DNA from 2 places in the Chryseobacterium sp. BIGb0232 genome. Region 2 is predicted to be linked to the other one. Evidence: riboswitches for the same ligand, from Rfam matches in the RefSeq annotation. Region 2 holds a riboswitch; the other holds the start of a gene.

Region 1 (4,208 bases), on a different contig from region 2:
AGGCATCTTTCAGATCCGGAAATTTAAATTGAAAACCTGTATTCTGAATTTTGTATGAAGAAGCTCTGGAACCTTCCAATATAGCACTTGACAGTTCACCAAATAGCATCTTTAAAACAAAAGAAGGAACATTCGGCATGAATAAAGGTTTCTTTAAAACCTCAGCAATTTTCTTTGTCAGCTCTGCATTGGTAGCGTGCTGGGGGGATACTGCATTATAAGCGCCGTGAAGGGTATTGTTTTTTAAGACCAGCTCATAAATGGAGCAAATATCTTCAATATGAATCCATGGCATATACTGGTTTCCCGTTCCCAAAGCAGAACCAATACCATATTGTATTGGAGGAAGCATTTTCTTTAGAGCCCCTTCCTTTTCGGAAAGAACAACCGCTGTACGGATTTTGACCACTCTTTCCGCAAGGTTTTGTTCCTTAAAATGATCGGCAGCACATTCCCACAGAACCACAACCTCACTAAGGAAATCATGTCCGGGAGGGTCATTTTCAGAATATATTTTTTCTGTAGTATTGGTTCCGTAAAAATTGATTCCTGAGGCAGAAATAAAAGATTTTAGTTTAATCTCCCTTTTTCTTAAAGTATTTCGTAATAAAGTGGCAGAATCCACTCTGCTGGAAATCAGTTCTTTTTTTCTTTCCGCTGTCCATCGCTTTTCTGAAATATTAGCGCCAGCCAGGTGAATGATATGTGAGACATTTTCGAAGGCTGCTTCATCAATGGTTCCTTTTCTCAGATCCCATTCATATTCGTTTGCCTGTCTTTTTTTCCGGGTAAGAAATCTTACATCGTATTCATTGCTTATTTTTTTTGCCAGTTCTTTTGCAATCAGACCGTTTGCTCCGGTAATCAAAACAACTTCTTTCATAGGAATATATTTTGTGGTGTGAGGTATATTTATGCTTGATTTTTAACAATCAAAACAAAGTCTTCTTCTAAAATTTTGTAACCGTAATCATAAATAAACTTATACTCAGAGCCGTTTTTATAAATTTTCAGATTGGTGAAATAATCGAAATCAAATCCCAGACTTTCCAATTTGGATCTGGCAACTTTTGTTTTGCCATCAATATTTACTTCCGTAAGAATCCTGTAATTCTTGCGGAGCTTATTATTGATATTTCGCATCAGGTTCGTAGAATCCTTGTTCTGCTTATTGTTATAGGCGTTTCGGCAGGCATCATTGCAGAATTTTTTATCAGACCTTCCGATAATTTTTTCACCACATTCCAGGCAATTCATAACTTTTAATTTTTCACTTTGTGTCCATGAGCATGTTTTTTCCTTAGCAATCTCATAAAACTGCTGTGTGAAGGATAACTCCTGTTTGGCGTTATATTGTTAAAGAATAAAGCCACAAGCAACAGGATAATACACCCCGAGAGAACCGGAGAGATAACATACCAATACCCCAATTCCGGAATTTTTCCGGTAGAACTTACCGCAATAAGTGCTGTTGCTCCACCCGGAGGGTGCAGGGTTTTCGTATACTGCATCAAGACAATAGAAAAGGCTACCGCCAATGGGGCAGAAAGCCATATAATATCCGGAACAATCTGATAAACCGTAACACCAACTAATGCAGAAAGCACATGTCCACCCACCAAGTTTCTCGGCTGGGCCAGCGGACTTTGAATAGCTCCGTAAATAAGAACACTGGATGCCCCAAACGAACCAATCAGAAATATATTTTCTGTTTGTGCTAAAGAATGAGACTGCATAAAAGCAATCAGTCCAATTCCGAAAAAAGCACCTAAGAATGACCAGAAATGCTCCTTGTAATCAACCAGAGTCTCTTTATAGATTACATATTTTGAAACTCTGAACGTTCTTTTTATTGTCTTCTTCATTGAGATTGGCCTGCTTTATTTGATAGTTAATTATTACAAAAAACCGGTTGGATATTTTTAATAAAGCAAAGATACAGAATTATCCGTTTGTAAATGGATCGTATTAAGATGCGGGCAGTTTTTAAAATCTGCAAAATCTGAATTTATGTTTTCTTTTCAAAATCTAAGTCATAAGAAAGATCTTTTGTTTCTTTTGTGGTAAAAGAATAGCTGAATTATTTTTTATTGTCGTTAAAAAACATCAAATTTGTGTCCTCAATGGGGTGCTGCAATAGCGGCTGAGATGATACCCGGGAAATTTTTCCACACCTGATTCGGATAATGCCGACGTAGGGATTTTTTTGATTGATCATCTCATCATTTAATTTATGTAAGTTAATTTGATGCAGGAAATTTTACAACAGACAACATGGCAGGAATGGCTTGGAGTCTTCTTTTCAGTAGTTCAGGTCTTATTGGCACGGAAAAACAATTCCAATACCTATCTTTTCGGGATTGCCGGAATTTTACTTTCACTATATGTCATGTTTTTCGCTAAACTTTATGCGGAATTTACCTTAAATCTCTACTATTTGGTGATGAGCATTTATGGATGGCTGTATTGGAAATTCGGGAAACGAAAAACGGAAACTGCTATTTCTGAAACTACTCATCAGGAAAAACTGATTACCGCAGGAATTGTAATAGGAACATTCTGCCTTTTCTGGGTTTTTCTGACAAACTTTACCGATTCTGACGTTCCGGTTTTGGATTCTTTGGTAAGTGCTTTTGCCTGGGCAGGAATGTGGTTGATGGCACGCAGAAAAATTGAAAACTGGATTTTACTGAATATAAGCAATATTATTGCGATTCCGCTGCTAATCCATAAAGGTCTTTATTTATATTCAATTCTGACCGCTTTCTTATTCATTGTTGCTATTTCAGGTTATCTGGAGTGGCGAAGAATTATTAAAAACAAGAAAAATGCTTTCGCATAAGGAAATAAGAGAAAAAATGCACGGAGCCTCTGAAGTTCCGCAATCGGTAATCAATCAGATTCATAAGGAAAGACTGCTCCAGATCTGGGTTCCTGAAATGTATGGCGGATTGGGATTTCGTTTAAGAGAAGGGCTATCTGTTTTGTTTGACTGGTCAAAAATCGATGGAAGTTTGGGTTGGATGCTGACTTTATGTTCAGGAGCCAATTTTTTCTCAAGAAATTTAACCCCCAAAATTGCTAAAGAGCTTTTTTCCGATTCTAAAACCTGCTTCGGCGGAAGCGGAATGATTGGCGGAACGGCAGAAAAGCAAGCCGATGGAACTTTTTTAATGAACGGACTTTGGCATTTTGCAACAGGAGCACCACATCTAAGTCATTTTACTTTAAATGCTAAACTGACAGAAAAAGGAGAACCTTTGCTTGATGAATCGGGTTTCGAAATGATAAGATCATTTGTTATTTCAAAAAATAAAGCTGAAATCATTCCGAATTGGAAATCAATGGGTATGAAAGCAACCGGAACATACTCTTTTAAAGTTGAGAATGTGAAAATTTCGGAAGATTACAGTTTTATTTATGATGAATTTTTTACGGATGATGTCTTGGATAAAATTCCATTTAGGATTTTTGCTGATTTAACTTTACTGGTTAATTATTTGGGAATGGCCTCTCATTTTTCAGAAGAAGCGATTAAAATCCGACCTCATCTTGACTTACATTCTTTCAATGAAAAAATAGAGAAAGAGATGGAAAGAATAATTGAATTTGCCAATGAAATTGAATCTTTGCTCAATGATTTTGCAACCATTTCTTTTGAAAAACAAGAGAAAATTCACAATTATTCGTCAGATGTAGTGGAAGGTTTATCACATCAGATTCTGGATATTTATTTTCAGTTAGGAATAAAGGCAAGTCATACAGATTCTACAGTGTATCAGGTTTTTTGTGATTATTTTACAGCAACACAGCATTCTAATTTTAGGAGGGAAAACAAATTTGACCTTACTGCTCAGTAAAACGGTTTTTTAAAGTTTAAAGGAGCTTACAATTCTAGTCTTGCATCTAACCTCATTATTTAAATAGAAATAAATCTAGAGGTGTTTAAGGTGTGTCTAAATAAATTTTATTAAAATCATTTTAATGTCTTATTTTTTTTATTTAAATATCGATTTTTTGAGAATAAAATTTATAATTTCACGTAGTGTTGAATTATAATATTTTAACTTAAATCCAAATCAAAAAACGATGACTATGAAAAAACATCCCGTAAAACCGGAGTTTACTTTAAAAATGTTTGAAGTATTAGGAGGTGTATGGCTGGCCGGCTGTGTAAAGACTGCTGCAGAATTAGACATTGCAGACCA
Region 2 (4,208 bases):
TTCCGGGAATGCCGGCTGCCGGGTTAACCTATACCTGGACTCCTCCAATATGTTATATTCCATCAGGGTTAGTCGCAGGAGCCGCTACTCATAATAGTGTAGCACTATCATGGACGGCTTCTCCATCATCTCCTGCAGGATATGATATCTATTATAGTAATTCCAATACTGCTCCAACGGCTTCTACTCCTCCGACTATTTCTAATTTTTCAGGAACTTCCACTATATTGTCATCATTGTCTCCTGGTTCTGTATATTATATATGGATCAGATCAAATTGTGGCAGTGGAAATACCAGTGTATGGTCTTTTCAGCCTGTACGGGCTGCTACTTTATGTTTACCGCCAACAATTCTTACTACCGGTGCTACACTGTGCCCCAATACTACAGCTACATTATCTGCTACCACAGATTCAGGGGCTGTTATTACCTGGTATGATGCAGCTACAGGAGGAAATGTTGTAGGTACAGGAAATACTTTTACAACTCCTGTACTTAGTAATACAACGTCTTATTATGCGACCTCTTCAACAGGAGAAACAGCGGTAACGGGATTTTCTGATGCCACATCTGCCTCAGGATATACTTTAATTGCCGGTTTGTTTTTTGATGTTTATTCTACGATGACCATCAAAGGAGTATATGTGTATCCGATGGGAACAGGAAGTGGAACCGTCGAAATAGCTTTACAGGACGGAAGTGTTTCTCCTGCTGTAACATTGCAGACCATTACCGTTAACCTTACGGGGACTTCTGCACCATTTGTAAAGACCTACGTTCCGCTAAACTTTGTAGTAGGACCGGGGAGTAATTATAAGCTGATGATGCTAACCAGATCAGGGGAGGTTACAGGTTTGGTAAGAGAATCGGGTTCAACCTGGGGAACGTATCCATTTACAGTTCCTGGTATAGTTTCTATTACGGGAGGAAATCTTACGGGAAATTCAACAAGTTCATCCTATTATTATTTTTATGATTGGGAGGTAAGCAATAAATGTGAAAGTGAAAGAACTATGGTTACTGCAACGGTAAATTGCCTGGGAGCATCGGAAGTGGAGCTAAGAGATCAGATGAAGGTTTATCCGAATCCCTTTAAAGAGACCATTATCATTTCCGATATCGAGAAGGCAAAATCGCTTCAGGTGCTGGATGTGTCAGGAAGAATCATAAAAACAATGGATAACTTAACTAAAGAAATCCACTTAGGAGATCTGAAATCAGGGGTATACATTCTTAATCTGAATATGAAAGATGGAATGCAAAAGCAGACTAAAGTCATAAAACAGTAAATTATTTATTTTTCATTTCAAATATCCATGGCTGGAAACCTTAAGGTTTCCAGCCTTTTTTGTTCCTGTAAAATTTGATTTTGCCTATTCTTAAAAAATAACTAACTTCGTCCCATACTTTAGGGGTGTCTGTTTTTACAGACTGAGACTTTACCCTTTGAACCTGATCTGGATCATACCAGCGTAGGGAAAAGTAGGTGACTTTTGCTGTACATTCTATTGTACAATAATGGCCATTCCTAAAGTATATTTAAATAATTAGGAATGGAGCTTATAATCAACCACACCCGAAAAACATTTAATGTACTTCCCGAAAATCTGGAAGCATTACTGGCTATGGAATTACCCGGAAAAAAGAAAGGTATTGCCGTAGCACTCAACAACCGTATTATTCCGCTGTCTGCCTGGGCGGAAACTCTCCTTAACAATCTGGATTCAATTTTAATCATTACTGCCACTCAGGGCGGATAATTCTCATATTTAATACCAATATTTATGGCTCACTCCATTACATGTTCGCCATTTCCGAACTCAAAGAAAATGTATGTTGAAGGAAAAATTCATCCTATCAGCGTAGCAATGCGTGAAATACAGCTTAGCCCTACAAAGCTTAACAACGGAAATTTTGAAGAAAATGCTCCGGTAACCATTTATGATACTTCTGGTCCTTACACGGATGAAAATGCATCCATTGATATTCAGAAAGGACTTCCAAGAATCAGAGAACAATGGATTCTGGATAGAGAAGATGTCAATGTTCTGGAAGGAATTACGTCAGAATATGGGAAAGCCCGTCTGGCAGATCCTAAACTTGATGAATTGCGTTTTTCCTACGATCACAAACCTAAAGTAGCACAGGAAGGAAAGGAACTTACCCAGCTTTATTATGCAAAACAGGGAATCATTACTCCTGAAATGGAATATGTGGCGATCAGAGAAAATCAAAGGATAGAACAGCTTGAAACGGTCCCTAAAGAAATGGCTTGCCAGCATATTGGAAACAGCTTTGGTGCCAATACTCCCAAAAGCAAAATTACCCCGGAGTTTGTAAGAGATGAAATTGCTGCCGGAAGAGCGATTATCCCGAATAATATCAATCACCCGGAAAGTGAGCCCATGATTATAGGGCGAAACTTTTTGGTAAAAATCAATGCCAATATAGGAAACAGTGCAGTTTCATCAAGTATTGATGAAGAAGTGGAGAAAGCTGTTTGGGCTTGTCGATGGGGTGCAGATACCATTATGGATCTTTCTACGGGAAAAAATATTCATGAAACCAGAGAATGGATCATCAGAAATAGCCCGGTTCCTATTGGTACCGTTCCGATTTATCAAGCGCTTGAAAAGGTAAAAGGAGTACCGGAAGATTTAACATGGGAAGTTTTTAAAGATACCTTGATTGAGCAGGCCGAACAAGGAGTCTCTTACTTTACCATTCATGCTGGCGTTTTATTGAGATATATTCACCTTACAGCAAACAGAGTAACAGGAATTGTTTCCAGAGGAGGGTCTATTATGGCTAAATGGTGTCTTTATCATCATAAAGAAAACTTTTTATATACTCATTTTGATGAGATTTGCGAGATCATGAAGAAGTATGATGTGGCTTTCTCTTTAGGAGATGGTTTACGTCCGGGTTCTATTGCTGATGCCAATGATGCGGCTCAGTTTGCAGAACTGGAAACCTTAGGTGAACTGACTAAAATTGCTTGGAGGCACAATGTACAGGTGATGATTGAAGGACCGGGACACGTTCCGATGCATATGATCAAAGAAAATATGGAAAAGCAATTGGAAGTATGTGAAGAAGCACCTTTCTATACCTTAGGGCCCTTAACTACAGATATTGCACCGGGTTATGACCATATTACTTCAGGAATTGGGGCCGCAATGATCGGATGGTTCGGATGTGCAATGCTTTGTTATGTAACACCGAAGGAGCATTTAGGTCTTCCGAATAAAGATGATGTAAAAGTAGGAGTCATAACGTACAAACTGGCAGCCCACGCAGCAGACCTGGCAAAAGGGCATCCCGGAGCACAATACAGAGATAATGCATTAAGTAAAGCGAGATTTGAATTCAGATGGGAAGACCAGTTCAATCTTTCATTAGATCCGGATACCGCCAGAGCTTACCATGACGAAACGCTTCCTGCTGATGGAGCCAAAATTGCCCATTTCTGTTCTATGTGCGGGCCGAAATTCTGCTCTATGAAAATTACTCAGGAAATCCGTGAGTCTGCAGAGAAAGGAATGTTTGACAAATCGCAGGAGTTTATTGAAAACGGAAAGGAAATTTATATATGATTCTCGTCATCACTCCTGAAATAATAGTTCCTAACGAGTTAGAAATCATCAATCAGATGTTTCATGATGGACTGGATTTCCTTCATATCAGAAAACCATGGATCAGCCGGGAAGAAATGACTGAATTTATCAATAGTATTGATGCTTCATTCTATCCTCGGCTGGTACTCCACAGTCATTATGACCTTGGAAAAGATTATGGGATTTCCAGACTTCACTTTAGAGAAGAAGTTCGAAAGGAAGGGAAGTATAAATCTTTGATGAATGGCAATACAATTTCAACCTCTGTTCATGAGATTACCACTTATAATGCTTTAGAAAAAGAATGGGAATATGCTTTCATAAGCCCATTCTTTCCAAGTATTTCCAAAAAAGGGTATGGAGTTGATTCAACAGTAATTGAAAGTTTGATTCAAAGGAATAATCCACATGTAAAACTGATTGCTTTAGGTGGAATTGATTCCAGTCATATTCAGGAAGTTTTTGATCTTGGAGTAGATGGTGTGGCTTTGTTAGGAGCTATTTGGGAGAGTAATGAACCTTTACATGTTTTTAAAAAATGCAGAAAGAACATTCTTTTGTGATTTTATAAAGAGAATTTACAAAAAGAAA

The links. Region 2 has a riboswitch for thiamine pyrophosphate ahead of thiS (sulfur carrier protein ThiS). Riboswitches for the same ligand answer to the same signal wherever they lie in the genome.
Region 1: another riboswitch for thiamine pyrophosphate. It lies ahead of pnuC (nicotinamide riboside transporter PnuC); the one in region 2 lies ahead of thiS (sulfur carrier protein ThiS).

Annotation. Positions count from the first base shown of each region.
Region 1 is NZ_JANUEH010000011.1:138,327-142,534, reverse strand. Features, by position in the region: gene M2372_RS20705 (TIGR01777 family oxidoreductase) at 1-883, opposite strand, end outside; gene M2372_RS20700 (hypothetical protein) at 913-1,257, opposite strand; gene M2372_RS20695 (HPP family protein) at 1,263-1,865, opposite strand; TPP riboswitch at 2,115-2,218, shown strand; gene pnuC (nicotinamide riboside transporter PnuC) at 2,246-2,842, shown strand; gene M2372_RS20685 (hypothetical protein) at 2,829-3,860, shown strand; gene M2372_RS20680 (methyltransferase) at 4,096-4,208, shown strand, end outside.
Region 2 is NZ_JANUEH010000006.1:120,331-124,538, forward strand. Features, by position in the region: gene M2372_RS15225 (T9SS type A sorting domain-containing protein) at 1-1,289, shown strand, start outside; TPP riboswitch at 1,401-1,496, shown strand; gene thiS (sulfur carrier protein ThiS) at 1,554-1,760, shown strand; gene thiC (phosphomethylpyrimidine synthase ThiC) at 1,785-3,596, shown strand; gene M2372_RS15240 (thiamine phosphate synthase) at 3,593-4,180, shown strand.